3 regions of the Kistimonas ophiarachnellae genome follow, and region 3 is predicted to be linked to each of the others. Evidence: predicted binding sites of a transcription regulator. Region 3 holds the regulator's gene; each other region holds the start of a gene.

Region 1 (6,564 bases), on a different contig from region 3:
TATAGGCAGCGCCGATATCCGTTGGTTCACTCTGATGGAAAGGACATCCTGTCATTGTGCTCACCTTCACTGATTATCCGGTTGTTCAAAGGTTGTTGGCTGATGGCGAACCACACGGCTCATCCGCTGATGTCGATCCGAGGCTTTCCTGTGACGAACCAAATGCTCTTTCAGAATGATTTTTCCTGATTCAGGGTCGATGGCCCAGAATTGAGATAGCTCTTCAAACAGCGGTTGCTCTTCCTGCGTTTGAGCAAGTTCCATCAAAGCTTTGGGGCAGTGCCCATGAATGTTGGCGAACGTCGTCAGACGTTGTTTCAGCATCGCTTCCTGTCGCTGATATAAGGCACGTGGCTGATCAGTTATTCCTTGATTTAACAACTGCAGACGATCATTGATTGCCTGACAAACCGTTGGTGTCCCAATCAGGTTTGCGATGTCAGACATAACCGCTGAACAACGCTCAGTATCCTCCAAGAGGGCGAAGTAGTAATAGCCAAGCAAAACACCGGGCAACCAATCCTGAGGATTTGCACGAAATAATGATTCAACCTGAACGATTGCTGATAAAGATTCATCGCTTGTTAATTGGATGGAAAATATCGTTTCGAAGGTATCAAGCCTTTTACCAATTTCAGAAAAGAAACCAATGATATCCATCCAGTTATCGGTATAGTTCACGGCCCTCAGTGGACGGATTTCCCTGATCTGCTGTTCCAGACTACTGCGCAGCATCTCACTGTCATTCGTAATTGCAACTGGCTCGGTCATTCCCTTTCCCTTGACTGTAAGCACCTGCAGCCGCTAATGAGAAATTGCGTCTTGGTTTAAACCAATCGCTTCATCTACTCTTTTTTTAGGTAAGCACAGACATCAAACCATTGCATCGAGGGAATCATCATGGATGTGCCTGAAATACCCAACACCGGTCGAATACTGGATGTCTGGCTGGGCGGCAAGCATCATACGCCGGCAGATCAAGAAGCGGCCATCCTGTTCAACAGGATCTATGACCGGTTTCCGGAAGTATTCCAAACCCTAAGACAATTTATTGTTCGCGCCTGCCAATCACTCTATCAACAAGGTATTGATCGATTTCTGGTACTAGGAGCGGGAATCCCTTCCTGTGGTAATGTTCATGAAGCCGTTCCAGATGCCCGTGTACTCTATACCGATATAGACCCCTACAATATCCAGTTGGGCAAAGAGATCTTAAAGCATACGCCACAGGCCGATTACGGTTTTTGCGATGCCAATGATTTCTCGACCTGCGATAGCACATTAATACAAAGCGTTCTGGGCGCAGATGACAACACCCCGATTGGATATGTGGTGGTCGGAGTCAGTGTGTTTTTGAACGATGAAGCCGTTGCCAGATTATTTAAGTCTCTGCATGAACATGCGCCTGAAGGGAGTCAGGTGATATTTGATCTGGATAGTCATGCGCTAAGCCATTACCCGGAAGCCTTAAAGCTCTTGGGTGATGGTTTTCACATGCGCACCCCTGATGTATTCAGCGCACTGATAAAACCATGGCAGCTTGCTGAATCCGGAATTCAACCCGTCCAAACCTGGCACAACGGTAATGACAATACAGACTTGCCGGTTTTCATGTATGGCGGCGTTGCAACAAAGTAATTCAATCCACGACTAGCGACGTATCACCTTATTATCCAGCGAACGACGCGTCTCCCAGCCGGATAACTGTAATTCCGGCTCGGTATGTTCTTCCAGTGGGTAGCCAAGACAAAGGTAGGCAATGAATTGCCAGTGATCAGGCACTTCGCAGATACCCTTCACCTCATCAGGGTTCAGGATGGACACCCACCCCAAACCAACACCGTGGGTTCTTGCTGCGAGCCACAGCGAGTAAATGGCCAGAACGGATGAGTAATGCAGGGTTTCCGGCATTGTCGTCTGCCCCAATCCATGCCCCTGGTCAGGGTTCACATCAACAAAGGTGGCAATCTGGACAGGCGCTTCACGGAGTCCCGCCAGTTTAAGGCTGGCATACCGGGCCGCCCGGGCACCTGAAAACTGCTGTAATGCTGCACGATTACACTGCTCAAAGTCAGCGGTTACCTGCGAGCGTCGTTCAGCGTCATCAACCATAATGAAACGCCATGGCTGACTTAACCCGACGGATGGTGAGAGATTGGCGATTTCCAGCAGTTCATCAACCAAACCGTCAGGCAGTGGACGGGTATCAAAACGCCGCACATCCCGCCGCCACTCGAGCAATTGCCGAAACTGGTTTCTGAAATGTTGATCAAACCGAGGTGGCGTCGCTGCCATTTTTCGCATAGAAAAGCCTCTCCCTGGCCCTGATCGAATGATTATTGTTATACAGCGTTATCTGATTCCTAATGACGTATTACATCTCTAATTCATTCACTGACAGGCGATGTGGACTCGTGACTGATCACTGGGTCATCCTGCTCAGTGTTAATTTTCAATGTTGCGCTTAAGGGCTTTTCGTTCACGGTTAAACTCGCATGATCATGGTTATTCAGGGTGACCTTGATCTCATTCTCACCAGATGTGAAATAACTTCCGGGCAGATGCTCATAAGGGCCATAAAGGCGTTTAACCTTCTTACCATTGATAAACAGATGTGCATGCCCCTGAGCCAGCCCTTCATGTCGAACCGCCGCATACTCTGGTGACTCCAGTTCAAAATTCCGGATATTGAGATGCAAATTAAAACCCGTCACTGCGTCGCGAAATAACAGCAGGGATAATTCCGGTACTTTCACACCCTCTGGCAAAGCAACCATTTCGTCATGATGACAACAGGCACGATCTTCCCCCTGTTGCGCATGGGCAGAAGGCAGACTGCCTGCCAACAATGGTGTGACTGGCATACCCAGCACACCGGAAAAAACAACAGACATCAACACGCGATTATTGCTGCGCCATTTGGCCATGATCACATCCAACCTCACATAATTGAAAAAGACTGATCAAGCATGGCAACCATCGATAATGCTGCCTAATAAAAAACATAGAACATTACGCATCGATTGCCTTATACCGATCCGTTGGAGTGGTGAGGATGTGGGAGATGGTTCAGACGTTCACAACAATTACGCGCCTGAGAATATCGCCATCCGCCCCTGCAGGATCAACAGGGTCGGATGGCAATTAAACAAAAGAAACAGACTGATACTTCAGAAAAACTATGCCGGAGCACACGATTGTTCCGGCTTAACGGTTATAGCGTTGTGACCGGATAAAGAATGCGATCGTTATACCCCGTCAGTACGGTCATCGTGCCACAAAGAGCCTTATCCAGTTCGGTATCACCGGTATCGAGCAGGAGCGGGCGACCGTCAAGTTCCCTGATTTTTGTTTTGGTTGCCAATACCAGAATATTCTCTCGCCCAATCGTACGGATGACATCCGGGCTCAGCTGTTGGTTACCTCTGCCAAATAAATGTCCCTGACCGCCTATTGCCGTAACCAGCAGCTTCACCGGTTTATCCTTGATGTGCATCAGTATGTCCTGCTCCGTCATATCAGAAGCAATCAGGGTTTCATTGCAGATAAGGTCAACACCAAGCAGTGTATTTTCCAATCCAAGGACATCCATCACACCCTGGGTTGTCGAACCCGGCCCTACCAGGTAAAGGACATCGTCTTCCATGATTTCATCGCGGAAATAATCGGCAATATCCTGAACCACCAACGCTTCGACTTCACGTCCCGCCTGCTTGACCTGCTGAACAAATCGGCCTTCTTCCGGTACCAGCAGATCACCATAGTGTTTTGCCCTGACGCGTCCTTCCCGGAAGGCTGACTCATCAATATCCCTGACATCCTGTTCACGCAGGCCAACCAGCTCACCTCGAATCAGCATGGCGACCACCTCCCCTGCTGCAGAGGGTGTCACCGCGTATACGCCTGAATGGATCTTGACGCCTGCCGGGATACCCAGCACCGGCTGCGCATCACTCACACTGTTACAGATATTTCTGGCAGTACCATCGCCACCAGCAAAAAGAATCAGATCAACACCAGCCTGTTCCATGGCGGCTGCAGCCGCTTCGGTATCTTCGGGCGAGGTGTATTCATGGTCAGTGGTAACGAGCAACTGACTGGCGAAACCCATTCGTTTCAACAAGGCACCGCCCATGTCATCACGCCAGACCAGAAATTGAATCTGCTCTTTCAACAGGAGCAGTTTTTCCAGCGCAACCTCAGTACGCATCTCGGCCCGGGGGATGGCGCCAAGCGCCAGCGCCTGCTCGACCGTTTCAACACCATCACTGCCCTTCAGGGCAACGCGTCCGCCAAGACCGGCAACCGGATTGATAATCAGTCCTATGGTAAACAACACAATCCCCCTAAATACCACAAACCGTTACAGAAACTGTTCTTGATGGTAACAACGACTCAAGATACCCTGAAAGCGTCCGGTATCCGGTGACTGAAGACAATCTTTGATGAACCAGGTCTGTTTTCAGTCGCCATTGTCACCGGGTTGTCATGGCTTGGTCATGGCATTGCCATAATGGTTAGATACGCTAAAGCCAATGGTAACCCGATAACACCGGAACCCAGGCCGAAGGAGATGATCGATGACTTATACTCTCTGCTCACCGACACAAAAGCCGGTACAGGATCCCACTAAGGCCCACAACCAGGATTATTTTAACGGCGCCGCTATCGTCACTGAGGACGGTCGTGAGATCCCGATTACCGAAGCCATGCTACAGGCAGCCTTTGAACAGTTTGATGCCACCGGCATCCTGTCCTGCCCAAGCTACGGGTTTGCCATTACTCACTGACAACCCGAAACCCCTGACCTTCAAGCTGGAGCTTAACGTCAGGGGTCGCATTACGCAGACGTACTTTCAATGATTGAAATTCACGCCGTTCCAGATAGTTTTTTCGCAACGTATCGAAAACAACCGGAACGGCTTCCTTTCGCTGCTTCAGCGCCAGACGCAAGCGAATATCATCCCGCCTCACATCATAGACTGCGCGCAGCGCTGTAGTAATCGCCTCTTCCGCCTGTACATCGCTTGAGAACGTCATACTCCGTAATACAGGAATCGGCATGACATTGTTGATTCTAACCCGGGCAGGAAACCCAAAATATCGGCATAGCGCCTGATAAATCATTCCGGTACCACGAATTTTTGCTTCCAGGCTGTATCCGGCAATATGGGGCGTGCCGATGGCAACATGATCCAGCAACTCAGGATTAATGTCGGGCTCCTGCTCCCAGACATCCAGCACGGCAGACATATCTCCCTGCCTTAATCGATCCAGCAACGCGAGGTTGTCTACAACCGGTCCTCTGCTGCTGTTGATCAGAATACTGCCCGGACGAATCATCCCAATACGATGTTCATTCAACAGATGGAAGGTTGGATGATCGCCATCCTTTGTAAGAGGAGTATGCAGTGAAATAATGTCGGCATTCTTGAGAAGGTCATTCAGCTCAGCCTGCTGTTCGGTTTTCTCGACCGGTGCAAAAGGGTCATGTACCAGACAGCGTACACCCAATACCTCCAAGCGACGCAGTAACCGCCCGCCGACCTGACCTTTGCCAATAATACCGATAACCTGCTCTTTCAGGGCAAAACCAAGCTGCTCTGACAGAACATTGATCACACTGAGGACATATTCAACGACAGAATCGGCATTACAACCGGGCGCGTGAGCAAAGCCGATTCCCTTTTCCTTTAGCCAGTCTGTATCCACATGATCAATACCACTGGTCGCAGAAGCCACAAACCGTACCTTGCTGTTTTCCAGCAATTCACGATTCACCCTAGTGACAGAACGAACCAGCAACACATCCGCATCGGCCACTTGCGCGGCATTCAGTGTACGGCCGGGAACGCTGACAACCTCACCCAAACCACCAAAAAACACATCCGCCAGCGGAATATTCTCATCGGCGACAATTTTCATTCAACGCCCGCATAAACCTGATAGCCAAGATGACCGGATGGTATAATGCGCCACGGCATTGAGCAAACCTCCGGCAACATTGACGTTATCATGCAGCACGACGCCCAGGACCTGGTTACACTGTTTAACAAAACCTTTCTTGCAACGGACAATACCGAGCTTGTTGGTGGTCACAACGAACCACTTTATCAGCCGGCAACACCCGATAACCCCACACACCGTATCCTGTTCACCCATGATTATTTTGCCAGCGCCCTGCATGAAGTGGCCCACTGGTGCGTGGCCGGTCCCGCGCGTCGCCAACAGGTGGATTACGGCTACTGGTATGAGCCGGATGGCCGGACGCCTGAACAACAACACCTGTTTGAACAGGTAGAAGTCAGACCGCAGGCATTTGAGTGGATTTTTGCCAACGCCTGTCGGTACCGTTTCCGAATCAGCGCAGATAATCTGATGACAGGCAACAGCGCCTCTGACGCATTTAAAGACAGTATATTTAACGGAATCCAAACGATCATTCGCACAGGCTTACCCGCCAGAGCACAGCGTTTTACCGATGCCCTTGCACGCTTTTATGGCTGCGCCCATACGCTGGACGGCTTAAAGCGGGAATATCTTGATTAATAACCCGGAGTTTTC
Region 2 (6,564 bases), on a different contig from region 3:
CTTACCCAGGGCAATAATACCGATCAGAATAATAATCAGAATACGTACGGCGCTGGCCACAAAGGTCGCCAGGGTAATATCGATATTGTGTTTCTTGAACAACACCATCAGCAGGCGCGAGACTTTGCTGGCCACCCAGAGCCCGATACAGAAAATGATCAGGGCGCCAACGAGTTGGAAGCTGTACTTCACCAGGAATTCGGTGATCAGCGTATAAACGTTCTGAAGCTGTTGCAGCTCCTGTTCCAGACCGGTTTGATTCATGACCTGATTCCCCGACATTTAATTGCCATCGGATGAGCGGAAATCCACCGCCAGGGGATGGCTTGTGATTTATATGAACACGGTCGAATAGTATCCGGATCGGCGGGGAGTACAAGCCGATTTGTCCCGGCACAGATGGCCGGGACGGGATGGGTTAATCAGCCAGGCAGGTGGTAATGGTACTGCCAATCTGGCGAAGGTAGGCGGGATAGCCGTTCGCCGACAACGGAATATCACCCGCCATGGGATCAAGCACAGCATCTCCCACATCCAGACCATCTGTCAGACGGTTGATATAGGCGGGCTTGAACTGGGGTTCACGGAAGATGCAGGTATGGCCGGCGTTCTTGAGAGAATCCTTCAATTTCATCAGGTGGCGTGCACCCGGTTGGCGATCCGGACTCAGTGCAAAGACATCTTTAACAGTCAGGCGATAGTGGTCAGCAAAGTAGCCCCAGGCATCATGGAAGACAAAGAAACCGTGCTGACGGACGGTGGCCAGGCTTTCGCTGTTGGCAAGATCAGTGGCTTTCACCTGATCAATAAAGACCGCCAGGTTTTCACGGTAACGGGCGGCATTCTGGGGATCAACCGCTACCAGGGCATCAGTCATGGCCTTACCCATGGCAATGGCATTACCCGGTGACAGCCAAACGTGGGAATCGATAGAGCCGTGGAGGTCATGATCATCGTGATGGTCGTGGTGATGCTCTTCTCCGCTCCATTCTCTCAGGTGCATTCCTGGTGCATCCATCAACGAGACAACGCGTTGTCCGGTGTTGTTTTCTGCTACCTGTCCCAGCGGTTTTTTCAGGAAGGTTTCTAGCTCTGGACCCAGCCAGAAAATGACCGGTGTATCAGACAGCCGGCGAATGTCCGAAGGTTTCATGCTGTAGCTGTGAGGAGAGACTCCCGGATCCAGCAGAACATCGGGCTCACTGATGCCGTCGGTAATGGCTGCAGCAATCAGTTGAATGGGCTTGATACTGGTGATGACGCTCACCGGTGGTGTTTGATTCACAGCCGCAGTCGCCAATGCTGGCAGGGTGGTGGGAATCAGACAGAAAAGCAACAGCAGGGCACGGAATGACGGCATAAAAGGATACTTCGCGAATCGTCAGGAATAATGGCTGGAATGTTATGTTATAACATTTGCCGTGTTGGGAAAACGACTCCAGATAAAACCAGGTATAACAGGAAGGAAAGTAAGGACTACTTTGACAATGCTTTATGTGTCAGAGCAGCCCTCAGGCCTTTTACTTCAGGTTGCGAGCAATATGCCGGAATACGGCAATACTCTCAGTCTCCATCGCTTCTGAGGAGTTATTGTAGTCGCTGTAGGCGGATGACTTGGCGATAACCACCCGATGCTTGGGGTTAACGTAAATAAACTGGCCATAGATGCCTACTGCCAGATAGTCCCCTTCATCGGTTGTCTTTTCTGGCAGCCACCACTGGTAGGCATAACCAAAGCGTGAACCGGAAGCTGGGTTTTCGCCGGGCATTAAGTGAGGTGCGTCAGGTGTCACCGATGCTTTAATCCAGCTTTCTGGCAACAATTGCTCGCCTTGCCAGTTCTTGCCCTTGTTCAGGTACAACTGCCCGAAACGGGCATAATCGCGCAGTGTGCTGTTGAGGCCGCCGAAGGCCAGCTCGACGCCATCGTCATCTGTCAGCCAGTAGACATCAGACTCTGCACCCAGTCGTGACCAGAGTTTCTCTTCCATATAGTCGGAAAGGTTCTGACCGGTAGCCCGCATGATCACCATGGCGACCACCTGGGTATCCATGCTGACGTAATGGTTGTAGGTACCGGGTTCACGGGCATTTTTCAGGGAGATAACAAAGTCATCAATACTGATGCCCAGCGCCATGGTACGACCCATGCGGTTGATGTCGGAATGGAAGTCGCCGTAATCCTCATTGAACCCGACACCTGACGACATCTGCAGGACATCCTTGAGGCGTACATTGTTATAGCCACTGTCTTTCAGCTCTGGCACATAAGCAGTGACCGGATCTTCCACATTTTTGATCGCGCCATCGTGCAGGGCAAATCCGGTCAGCGCTGATACGAAAGATTTGGCGACCGACCAGGAGATCGTTCGGCTGTTCTCATCATTGCCACGATAGTATTCCTGGAAAACCATCTGGCCGTCTTTCAGAACAATCATTCCCGTGGTTTCGGTGCGATCCAGCCAGTCTTCCAGGTCTCGTTGTTCGTTATTCCACTGATAACGTTCGGGCAGCGGCTGAGGCTGTTCAGGCAAGGTATAAACGTCACCTGAGCGAGGCACATCCCGTGAGGCGAAGATAGTGCCCATGTTCCTGAAGTTGTGCTGGATTACCTCCGGATCAAACAGCGTCAGCACATGATAGAAACGGTTGATTTCCGTATGGAAGCGAATACTGGCCGCGATAGCCGTCAGGCAAATCACCAGCAGGATCAGGGTAAGCGCACGTTTCATGATCGTCATTATTGTTTTTCTTTCGCTCGTTGATGTTGCCGGATGACAGGATCATCAGGCTGCCTGACATAGTAGCAAAGAGCTGGTCATGAGTGACACTTTCCTTTGTACATCATGGTGCGCAATGATGGCGAGCGCCCTGCAATAGCGCTTGCCATACCTGACGCATGTCGTTATTAAGCCGGTAATGGTTGAACCCGGAGCCGCATATTGCCGGTATGAAGCCGGGGGCTTATCAGGGTATTGTTTTTTTCTTTGCTGTTGTTTTATCTGAGATGAATTTTTCCAGTATTCGCACAGTTTCCCGAAACCGAATATCCCTCGTTTGCTGATGCATATCTTTGGCTATCATGAGAGGTGTTTTGGGAATGTTGTCGAAGGCATCACACGTAAGGGAGAAATCTGTCTGGTGGTGCAGTAACAATTTTACCACTTCAACGTGACCGTTCCGTGAGGCGATGAAAAGGGGGGTAGCACCATCATCCATCATGCTGACATTGACTTCGGCTCCGGCAAGGATCAAAAGGTTTACCACTTCCTGGTGACCATTCTGTGAGGCGGCGAAAAGCGCCGTAGCATCATCCTTCATTCTGGTATTTACACAGGCTCCGGCTTGGAGCAGATATTCTACCGCCTGGGCGCGACCGTAGAATGAGGCCCAGAATAATGGTGTATATCCCCGGAGGTCTAACTCATTTGGGTTAGCATCGTTATTGAGCAGGTATCTTACCACTTCAGGGGTATTACACGTGGGAGCGATGGAAATCAACCTGACCATGCGCCCTGTTCTACGTGAACGGAATTCATTCCTTACTATTGATGGATCCTTTGATAACTCTGCTTTCAGGCTGGGCAGATCTCCTTCACGGCAGGCTCTAAGGGCAGGTTCTTCAAGGGCAAGTATGTTTCTGTGTTGGTCTAAATCATCATTTAAGATGAATGTTCCGTATTTTGTGTACCTGGTGGCTTCCATGGCATCAACTCCATTGTGATAAATTTCTGCCGTCCGGTTAGAAATTTCGCGCTCAAATTTGCGCAACAAAGGTTAAGCGATTGCGGCGATATGCAGGTATTTTAAAACGTGTTTTGATAGCCAATGTTGCTTTTTCTAACATTCCCGGTTGCATTTTGACCAGGAATTACCTTGAGATAACTGATTTTTCTTTAACCGGACAGTTAGTGGTGATAAATCGTTAACGCATCAAAAATTCATTAAGGTCATCAATAGACGGTTTGTTTTTCAGTTAGTTCCGTATCCAGTGAAGTTTATGGCGGTGTCGTGAATTTCGCTGGATCATTTGTACGAAACCATCTGTCTAATCAAGGTACGTTCTGAAAGCGGCCTGTTGACGCCATCACTTAACGGGTGGTTCTGATATTAACCGGGACATTCATCCGATCCTGATGTCCGCCGATGTTATCCACAGGATGCATTCTGGAATGAGCGATGGCGGGTTTCGAAATCACAGCACTGGTTTGCCTGTTTCTGGTGGTCGCGCTGATTGTCGGCTTCACCCTGAAAAATGGTATTGGCCCCACACCTTCCTGCCGTCGTACGACAGACGCTCTGGATAACCTGTTACCCGAGGCAATCGATGGTGTGATTATGGAGTTCGGTTGTGGCTGGGGTGGGATAGCGCTGTATCTGGCCAGGAAGTATCCGAAAAATTCGATTATCGCCTGGGAGAATTCACCGGTTCCATGGTTTGTCGCTTACCTGAGAAAGGTGTTAAGCGGACAGGAGAACCTGAGTGTCCGCTATGGGGATTTTCGCAGCGCCTCTCTGGATCGATGCGGGCTTATCTACTGCTATCTCTGCACAGGGCAGATGCTACGTATCAAAGATTTTTTGCTGTCTGCATCAGTTAACCAACCGTATCAGCTCGTCAGCAGTACATTCTCCGTTCCCGGCTGGACGCCAGAGTCCGAATACCCTTTAGGTGACTGGTATGGGAGTCGGTTGTGGGTTTATATGTTGTCCCACCAACCATCATCGCTTAACGCCTTGAGTCGTTTTTCTTCGAAATGATCTTCTATGGCGCGACGGATATAGAGTGAACGTTCGGATGCTTTTTCCGGCAGAGGATCGTTAGTCTTGTCCTTATCCTGTATCAATGGACGTATTATCTCTTCCGTGGTACTGGTGCGTGGTTCAGTCATTGTGCCACTCCCTTTCTTGTTATTACTTGTTATGCGAATGGTGACCGGAGTCTGTTGCCGTTTTATGACCTTATTTCGCTATAGGCATTTGTATAAATCGACAGGTTTTAACTCAAGCGAGATTATACCGGTCGTCTGTAGGAAATATGCCATTGTCGTTTAAAGTGCCGGTAACGGTTCATGGCGCTTTACTACTTTTGCGTAAGCCTCAGTGAACGAAGGTTTTTCTTAACCGTTTGCAATTGCTGCGCCAGTTCAGGCCCCCGTGACATGGCAACACCCATGGCCAGAACATCAATCACGACAAGGTGGGCGATGCGTGATGTCAGCGGGGTATAGATGTCAGTGTTTTCCGGCACATTGATGGGCACATGGATATCACAGGCACTGGCCATTGGCGTGTTTGAAGGGCACAGGGCAATGACTTTGGCGGATTGTTTTTGCACCAGCTGGATGACGTGCAGTAATTCCTTGGTGCGCCCGGTCTGTGAAATAGCGATCACGACATCATCCTGTGTCAGCGTTGCCGCAGACATGGATTGCATGTGGGGATCGGAATAGGCAGCCGTTGTTACCTGGAGACGGAAAAATTTGTGTTGTGCATCCGTTGCGACAATGCCTGAAGCACCATAACCATAAAATTCAATCCGCTGCGCCTGACTCAACAGGGAAATGGCCTGTTCCAGTTGCTCTGAATCCAGCTGGTCACGAATATCAATCAGGTTGCTGATGGTGGTATTGAAGACCATCTGCTTGAAATCGCCGGTGGATTCTTCCCCTGTGACCTCAAACTGACCAAAACTGGTACCACTGGCCAGGCTCTGGGCAAGTTGTAACTTGAAATCCTGAAACCCGTTACAGCCAATGGCCCTGCAGAAACGCAAAACGGTGGGTTCGCTGACACCGCAGTGAGCGGCCAGGTCTGCAATGCTGATATGAATGACATTAGCCGGATGTGCCGCGACATAATCCGCCACTTTATGCTCCGACTTTCTGAGATGGCGTCGATTTTCATCAATGTGCTGAAGCAGGTTTGTTGGGGACATGGGCGGACCGGCTTATTTTTGGGCTGTAGTTATACAACAAGGAAGACGGGGATAGTAGTGGAAAGTACCTATGCCGCTGGTGGTGCTGTTAGTAATTGTCAGTAATATCCCCGTTCTCACCGGTAATATCGGTGTAGTAAAACTACAGTCATCCTGACACTTTATCCGGTGTATGTCGTTTTTGTAAGGCAGTTCAACCCGAATCAAGGGGGACGAAGCAGTGACCGGCAGTAAGGGCAACGAGCCTATCAGGGGAGCGAACAATTGAAACAAACAGAAGCAGATTGGGGAATTTTAAGTCCTGTCAGGGGTCTCATGTGATTATCAGGAAGGATGCATGATGATCATTTCATCACTGGGTATCAGGTTTGTGGCATGTACCGTTGCCCAGGATTAAACACTTAACATTACGTTAAATGAAAAACGTAAAGCACTGGTGAACAAGTTGTAGGGTTTTACCCATTACAGTGAATAGCCATTTTTCTTTTGATCATGTTATCCGTCAGGCAACTGCGGTTATGCATCGGGCAGCCTTCCTTCATTTTTACTTCTTATTGATTTCAAGACAGATGACAAGGATGGAAGGATGTTACATAACATAGTAGCGACTGTGATGTTGTACACAC
Region 3 (6,564 bases):
CATACGCACCTTCCCCAGGTCGTTTTGGGCGCTGCTTTCGGGTGGTCGATCCCGATGGCGTGGGCGGCCCAGACCGGTGAGCTGACAGTGATTACCTGGTTGCTTTTTACGGCCAATCTCCTCTGGACGGTGGCTTACGATACCCAGTACGCCATGGTGGATCGGGATGATGATCTGCGTATCGGCATTAAATCAACGGCCATCCTTTTTGGTGAGCTGGATACGCGGATTAATGCGGTACTGCAGATACTTGCACTGGTGGGACTACTCTTTGTCGGGGCGAAACTGTCACTGGGTTGGTTCTATTATCTTGGTCTTGTAGGCGCTGCCGGGTTGTTTGTTTATCAGTACCGTCTGACGCGTACCCGTGATCGGGACGGCTGTTTCAAGGCATTCCTGAATAACCACTGGGTGGGTATGACCATCTTTGCCGGTATTTTCGGTAACTATCTGATCAGTGGGTAATAGTGCCTCGTTTGAACTGGTTTCTACGTTTTCAGCTGGCTGTCATTTGTCTGTAACATTCAGTCGGTGTAATCCCTACTAAATAACGGGTGGTTTGGAGCCGGAAACAGGGAGACGGGACAGGGTAATGACAGGCAATAATATTCTGATCGTGGACGATGAAGCGCCCATTCGCGAAATGATTATGGTGGCGCTCGAGATGGCTGGCTACCACTGTCTGGAAGCGGAAAACTGCACCGAGGCCCACGGCATTATTGTCGATCAGCGGCCTGACCTGATCCTGCTGGACTGGATGCTGCCTGGTGGCAGCGGCATTGAATTTGCCCGTCGCCTGAAGCGGGATGAACTGACCGCTGATATTCCGGTCATCATGCTGACCGCGAAGTGCGAGGAAGACAACAAAATCCAGGGGCTGGAGACGGCGGATGATTACATCACCAAACCCTTTTCTCCCCGCGAACTGGTGGCACGCCTGAAAGCGGTGCTGCGCCGCGCCGGAACCGCTGAACAGAATGATCCGATTGTGGTGGAAGGGGTGACGATGGATCCTGTCAGTCACCGGGTCACCATTGATGGCGCACCCTCCGACATGGGGCCGACCGAATATCGCCTGCTCCAGTTCTTCATGACCCACCAGGAACGGGCCTATACCCGGGGCCAGTTGCTTGATCATGTCTGGGGCGGTAATGTCTACGTGGAAGAACGCACGGTTGACGTTCATATCCGCCGGTTGCGTAAGGCGCTGGGCAGTGAGTATGAGCGTCTGGTGCAGACTGTCAGGGGTACCGGGTACCGGTTTTCCACACGGGCCTGATCGTCTGAATCATAAGTCGAATTCCTGCATCCTGACTGGGGATGACCTGCAGGAGTTGTCATCGTAAAGGGTTGATCCAACGTGAATCGTAACTGGCAGTCTGCTGTTATCCGGCGGCTGGTGCTATTGCTGGGTGCCTGCCTGTTGCTGGGGCTGGTCACCGACCAGATTACTTTATGTTTATTGCTCGGTGTTTCCGGCTACCTGGTCTGGACTTTGATCCAGATGTTTCGCCTGGGTCGCTGGCTGGAAGCCAGTGAATTCTCGGAGCAGGAACCCCCTACCAGCCAAGGCCTTTGGGGCGCAATCTTCGATAATATCTACCGTCTTCAGCGTCGGCAGCAGAAATCCCGACGCCGGTTGCAGGCGGTGATTGATCGGGTGCAGGCGTCCACCGGTGCGCTCAGTGATGCGATTGTCATGGTGAACAGCCATGGCTGCATTGAATGGTGGAACCCGGCCGCGGAACAATTACTGGGTTTCCGTTCTCCCGACGATCAGGGACAACACATTACCAACCTCATTCGTGATCCCCGGTTTATTCGTTACTTCGAACAAAAATCCTATAACGAACCGTTGGAGTTACCTTCTCCGGTTATTGAGAACATTCGGCTGCAATATTCCATTACGCTTTACGGGACGAATAACCGACTGGTTGTCGTGCGGAATATCACCCGCCTGCATCAGCTTGAGGTGATGCGGAAAGATTTCGTCGCCAATGTGTCCCATGAATTGCGTACGCCACTGACGGTCATTACCGGTTACCTGGAAACCATGCAGGACGGACTGGAATTGATGCCGGATAAGGCACCGCCTGTCTGGAAGCGTGCTCTGACACAGATGCTGACTCAGGCCGAGCGGATGCAGAATATCATCAGTGATCTGCTGACCCTGTCCAGGCTTGAAACCTCTGATAATCAGTTAGACCAGAGTTCCGTCAATATTCATGAACTGCTGGACACGGTTGTGCATGATGCAATGGCATACAGTCATGGAAAGCACCAGGTGAAGCTGGATTGTCCTGACAATGCCTGTTTGACCGGAAACCGGGATGAGTTACGCAGCGCCTTTTCCAACCTGGTTTACAACGCGGTGAAATACACGCCAGAAGGCGGCGATATCAAGGTTCGCTGGCTGGAGAACAGTTATGGCGCCACGCTGCAGGTGAAGGACAACGGCATCGGTATTGATCCACAGCACCTGCCCAGGTTGACGGAACGGTTTTACCGGGTGGACAAGGGGCGTCATTCACAAACCGGTGGGACGGGCCTGGGGCTGGCCATCGTCAAGCATGTGTTGTTGCGCCACAATGCGGTACTGGATGTCAGCAGCAAGCCGGGTAAGGGCAGTACGTTCTCCTGTCGTTTTCCTGCTGCGAGGCGGGAATGTTGTTGATAACGGCTATCTAGCGTTAACTGTTTCTTAATCGATCGACTTGCCATATGACGATTATGTGCCATCTTCTTCTGGCAAATGTCGTTTATCTTGCAGTACTTCGTTGTCAGCTGTTTCCATCCTCTGTAAGGCCTGCCTGGCAACGGGGATTTTCCCTGTTATACCGCCCAGCCTGATGAGTATTATCATGAAAACGGAATGTTTAACGGGTCTCCTGTTAGGTGCGGTCGCGTTGTCATTACCGGCCTTTGCCCGTGGTCCGTAATGCACTGATACGTGGGTGGTTTGTTATGTCATCAAGCTTGCAGGCTGGCAGCACGCCACAGGAGGGGTGGCGCAAGTGGCAGTGTGTCGTCTGTGGATTTATTTATGATGAGGCAGAAGGATGGCCGGAAGATGGCATCGCGCCGGGCACACGCTGGGAAGATGTACCAGAGGACTGGCTGTGCCCGGATTGTGGTACCGGCAAGCAGGATTTTGAGATGATGCGGGTTTCGTAAAGAAAAAGTCAAAATCCCATATATCGAGTTTTGGGTTTGACCGACAAACTATCTGTTGTGCTTTTTCTGCCAATGTTTCGATAATTTGACAGTTTTTCCGGAGAATAGAGGGCTTCAGGGTATTGCCCTGCAGTAGTGGACTGTTTTAAGGTTGAGTTCTGCACCACAACACACGGTGTAAGACCGCTTTCTCTCCGGGTACAGGAACTGGCCCGGTATGGAAAACCCAAAAGAAGAAAAAAATACTCCAAGGAGTCGAGAGGGAAAACTATGCGCAAACCAGACCTTGTTGATGCTATCGCTGATCGTGCCGATCTCACCAAAGACAAAGCCACTGACGCACTGAACATTCTCCTTGATGAAATCACCAAGGCGCTTGAGCGTAAGGAATCAGTGAACCTGATCGGCTTTGGTTCTTTCGAATCCCGTGAGCGTGGTGCGCGCATGGGTAAAAACCCCCAGACTGGCGAACCGATCCAGATCAAGGCCAGCACCACCGTTGGCTTCAAGCCCGGCAAGGCGCTCAAGGAAGCAGTAAACGACTGATACCGGTTATCTGGCCGGCCATCAGCCGGCCAGTATGTCGTCTTGTTACTGACCCTTAATATTGACCCTCATACTATCCCTGCCACTGTACATCTCGTTGTCACCCGCTAGAATGCCTCGGCTGAATCAGGAAACACCCACGGGGGAGTCTTAGAATGAAATTTCGCTTGCTGCTTTGGGCGCTGGGCTTGTTGATGGCACGCGCCAGCCGCACTAACCCGGATTTCCGGAAAAAGCTGGAAGACAAAGACCTGGTATTCCAGATTACCAGTGATGATGGCGTTGCCCGCCATTACATTGTGAAGGATGAGCGTGTCCGCGCACGCAGTGGCGCCGTGGATTCTCCGGCGTTTGGTATTAATTTCACGTCTGCTGAGAAAGGGCTGAAAGCGCTGACGGCCAAGAATGCGCAGGTCGCCTTTATGCAGGGCATTCAGGATCGGGATATCGTTATCCAGGGTAATCCTGCGTTGGTCATGTGGTTCCAGTCGCTGACCAAGTACCTGAAACCCGGGAAAAAGAAAAAATCAAAAAGCGCAGAATCTAAAAAAGCCGCTTGATGGTTTGTTGTCTGCTGCGGTGAAAACCGAGGGTTTTACGCCTCCATCGTCGACTGACGATGGGGGGCGGCAATGACATAACAATGTTTTAGTAGCATATAGTTGATGAGGCACGGGAATAGAGATTCGCAGCGGCTGAGCCCAATACTTCAAAGTCCATTTTCAATACCTGAACTGAAAAACTGGGTATTTGACAACTTCTCTGACGGTTAAGTTCCGTAGGCGTCACGCTTCGGCGTAACGATCACCCTGGGGTAACCAGCGACGGATCAGTGGTTCTATGTTGTCCGGATGTTCGGTCATTAACAGGCTGGCGGCTTGTTTAACGGTGTCGAGCAGTTGCTCATCACGTTGCAGGTCAGCAACCCGGAAATCAATCATGCCGGTCTGGCGGGTGCCGAGTACTTCGCCGGGGCCGCGTAATTCCAGGTCCTTTTCAGCAATGACAAAGCCGTCTGTGGAATCGCGCATTACCTGCAGACGTTCTTTCCCCTGTTGCGACAGCGGGCCGTGATACATCAGGACGCAATGGCTGGCGATTTTCCCTCGTCCGACCCGACCGCGCAGCTGATGGAGTTGAGCAAGACCCAGGCGTTCCGGATTTTCTATGATCATCAAGCTGGCGTTGGGGACATCTACGCCGACCTCAATCACTGTCGTAGCCACCAGAAGGTGCAGGTGGCCTTCCTTGAACGCCTCCATGACCTCGGCCTTTTCAGCCGCTTTCATACGACCATGGATTAACCCGATGGACAGTTCAGGCAACAATTCCCGTAATTGCTCCGCCGTGACTTCAGCGGCCTGGCATTGCAGTGCTTCGGACTCTTCAATCAATGTGCAGACCCAGTAGGCCTGACGACCTTCAAGGCAGGCACTGCGAACCCGCTCAATAATCTGGTCACGACGGTCATCGCTGATCACAATGGTGTTGACCGGGGTTCGTCCGGGGGGAAGCTCATCAATGACAGAGCAGTCCAGATCTGAGTAGACGCTCATGGCCAGCGTGCGCGGAATGGGGGTTGCCGTCATAATCAATTGATGAGGCGTGGCGCCGTGACCTTTTTCTTTCAGCGCCAGTCGCTGATGCACACCAAAGCGATGTTGTTCATCAATAATGGCCAGCCCAAGTCGGTTAAAGATGACGTCTTCCTGGAACAGGGCATGGGTACCGATAATGACAGCCGCTTCACCGGTGCGGATCAGCTCCAGTTGTTGTTCACGTTTTTTGCCTTTGGTTTTTCCGGTCAGCCACGCAACGGTGATACCAAGTGGCCTCAGCCATTGGCTGAAATTCGTGTAATGCTGTTCCGCCAGGATTTCGGTAGGCGCCATCAAGGCAGCCTGGAAATCATTTTCGACAGCCTGTAAAGCGGCCAATGCCGCGACAACCGTTTTGCCTGAGCCAACATCGCCCTGCACGAGGCGAAGCATCGGTGCCGACTGACCGAGGTCTTCATCAATCTCTTTTGCAACGCGCTGCTGGGCTCCCGTTGGTTTGAACGGCAACTGTTCGAGGAATTGTGTCGTCAACTTATGCCGTGGAGGCATGGGGTGACCTTCTTGTCGCCGAATACGGTAACGTATTTTCTGCAGGCTGAGGTGGTGGGCCAGCAGTTCTTCAAAGGCCAGACGTTGCTGGGCAGGATGCTGGCCTTCGAGCATGGTCTGTACATCCGCATCTGGCGGCGGGTTATGCAGGTACCGTATGGCTTCCACCAGGGGCCACTGGTGATAGGCGCTGAGCAGGGAGGCGGGTAGCCATTCCTGCAGTGCATCCGGATGGCGCATAAAGCCCAGTGCCTGACTGCAGAGTGTGCGCAGACGCTGTTGAGTCAGTCCTTCCGTGCTGGGGTAAACAGGCGTCAGGGTATCTTCGACGGTTGTCGTTTGATCATCCGAGATAATGCGGTATTCCGGGTGATACATCTCCAGTCCGCTGGCGCCCCGGCGAGGTTCGCCAAAGCAGCGTATGATGGCACCCCGTTTCATGGCATTACGCTGGGCGCCACTGAAGTGGTAAAAACGGAGGCTGATGGAGCCGGTACCGTCCTGAACCCGGCAGAGCAGGCTGCGTCGGCGACCATTAATAATATCGGCGGCGACAACGGTGCCCTGGACAACCGCATCCATTCCAAACTGGAGTGCTCCGAGTGGTGTGATGCGGGTACGATCCTGATAACGAAGCGGCAGGTGAAACAGCAGATCCTGCAGGGTATGAATTCCGATCTTCGCGAGTTTGTCAGCCAGCGCAGCGCCTACGCCTTTCAGGCTGGTGACCGGGATT

Evidence for each region. The regulator PhoB, encoded in region 3, activates phosphate uptake and scavenging genes when phosphate is short. The targets are predictions, from matches to a motif close to TGTCATANNNNTGTCANA.
Region 1: AC27K1_RS09830 (PA1571 family protein) is a predicted target of PhoB. The motif match lies at 4,474-4,491, and genes of this name have one in related genera.
Region 2: AC27K1_RS05625 (PA3496 family putative envelope integrity protein) is a predicted target of PhoB. The motif match lies at 4,945-4,962, and genes of this name have one in related genera.

Annotation. Positions count from the first base shown of each region.
Region 1 covers NZ_BAAJPA010000006.1:252,620-259,183, forward strand. Annotated here, with positions in the region: gene AC27K1_RS09800 (cytochrome P450) at 1-55, opposite strand, end outside; gene AC27K1_RS09805 (hypothetical protein) at 67-771, opposite strand; gene AC27K1_RS09810 (SAM-dependent methyltransferase) at 901-1,638, shown strand; gene bluB (5,6-dimethylbenzimidazole synthase) at 1,651-2,304, opposite strand; gene AC27K1_RS09820 (hypothetical protein) at 2,388-2,927, opposite strand; gene AC27K1_RS09825 (ATP-NAD kinase family protein) at 3,215-4,336, opposite strand; gene AC27K1_RS09830 (PA1571 family protein) at 4,581-4,790, shown strand; gene pdxB (4-phosphoerythronate dehydrogenase PdxB) at 4,780-5,925, opposite strand; gene AC27K1_RS09840 (elongation factor P hydroxylase) at 5,971-6,549, shown strand.
Region 2 covers NZ_BAAJPA010000003.1:356,220-362,783, forward strand. Annotated here, with positions in the region: gene AC27K1_RS05600 (mechanosensitive ion channel family protein) at 1-264, opposite strand, end outside; gene AC27K1_RS05605 (zinc ABC transporter substrate-binding protein) at 419-1,360, opposite strand; gene AC27K1_RS05610 (serine hydrolase domain-containing protein) at 1,521-2,741, opposite strand; gene AC27K1_RS05615 (ankyrin repeat domain-containing protein) at 2,968-3,705, opposite strand; gene AC27K1_RS05620 (class I SAM-dependent methyltransferase) at 4,180-4,761, shown strand; gene AC27K1_RS05625 (PA3496 family putative envelope integrity protein) at 4,701-4,892, opposite strand; gene hexR (transcriptional regulator HexR) at 5,084-5,938, opposite strand; gene AC27K1_RS05635 (gamma-glutamylcyclotransferase family protein) at 6,525-6,564, shown strand, end outside.
Region 3 covers NZ_BAAJPA010000023.1:3,894-10,457, forward strand. Annotated here, with positions in the region: gene ubiA (4-hydroxybenzoate octaprenyltransferase) at 1-465, shown strand, start outside; gene phoB (phosphate regulon transcriptional regulator PhoB) at 593-1,279, shown strand; gene phoR (phosphate regulon sensor histidine kinase PhoR) at 1,361-2,674, shown strand; gene AC27K1_RS20350 (rubredoxin) at 2,977-3,174, shown strand; gene AC27K1_RS20355 (HU family DNA-binding protein) at 3,310-3,720, shown strand; gene AC27K1_RS20360 (helicase) at 3,876-4,280, shown strand; gene recG (ATP-dependent DNA helicase RecG) at 4,506-6,564, opposite strand, start outside.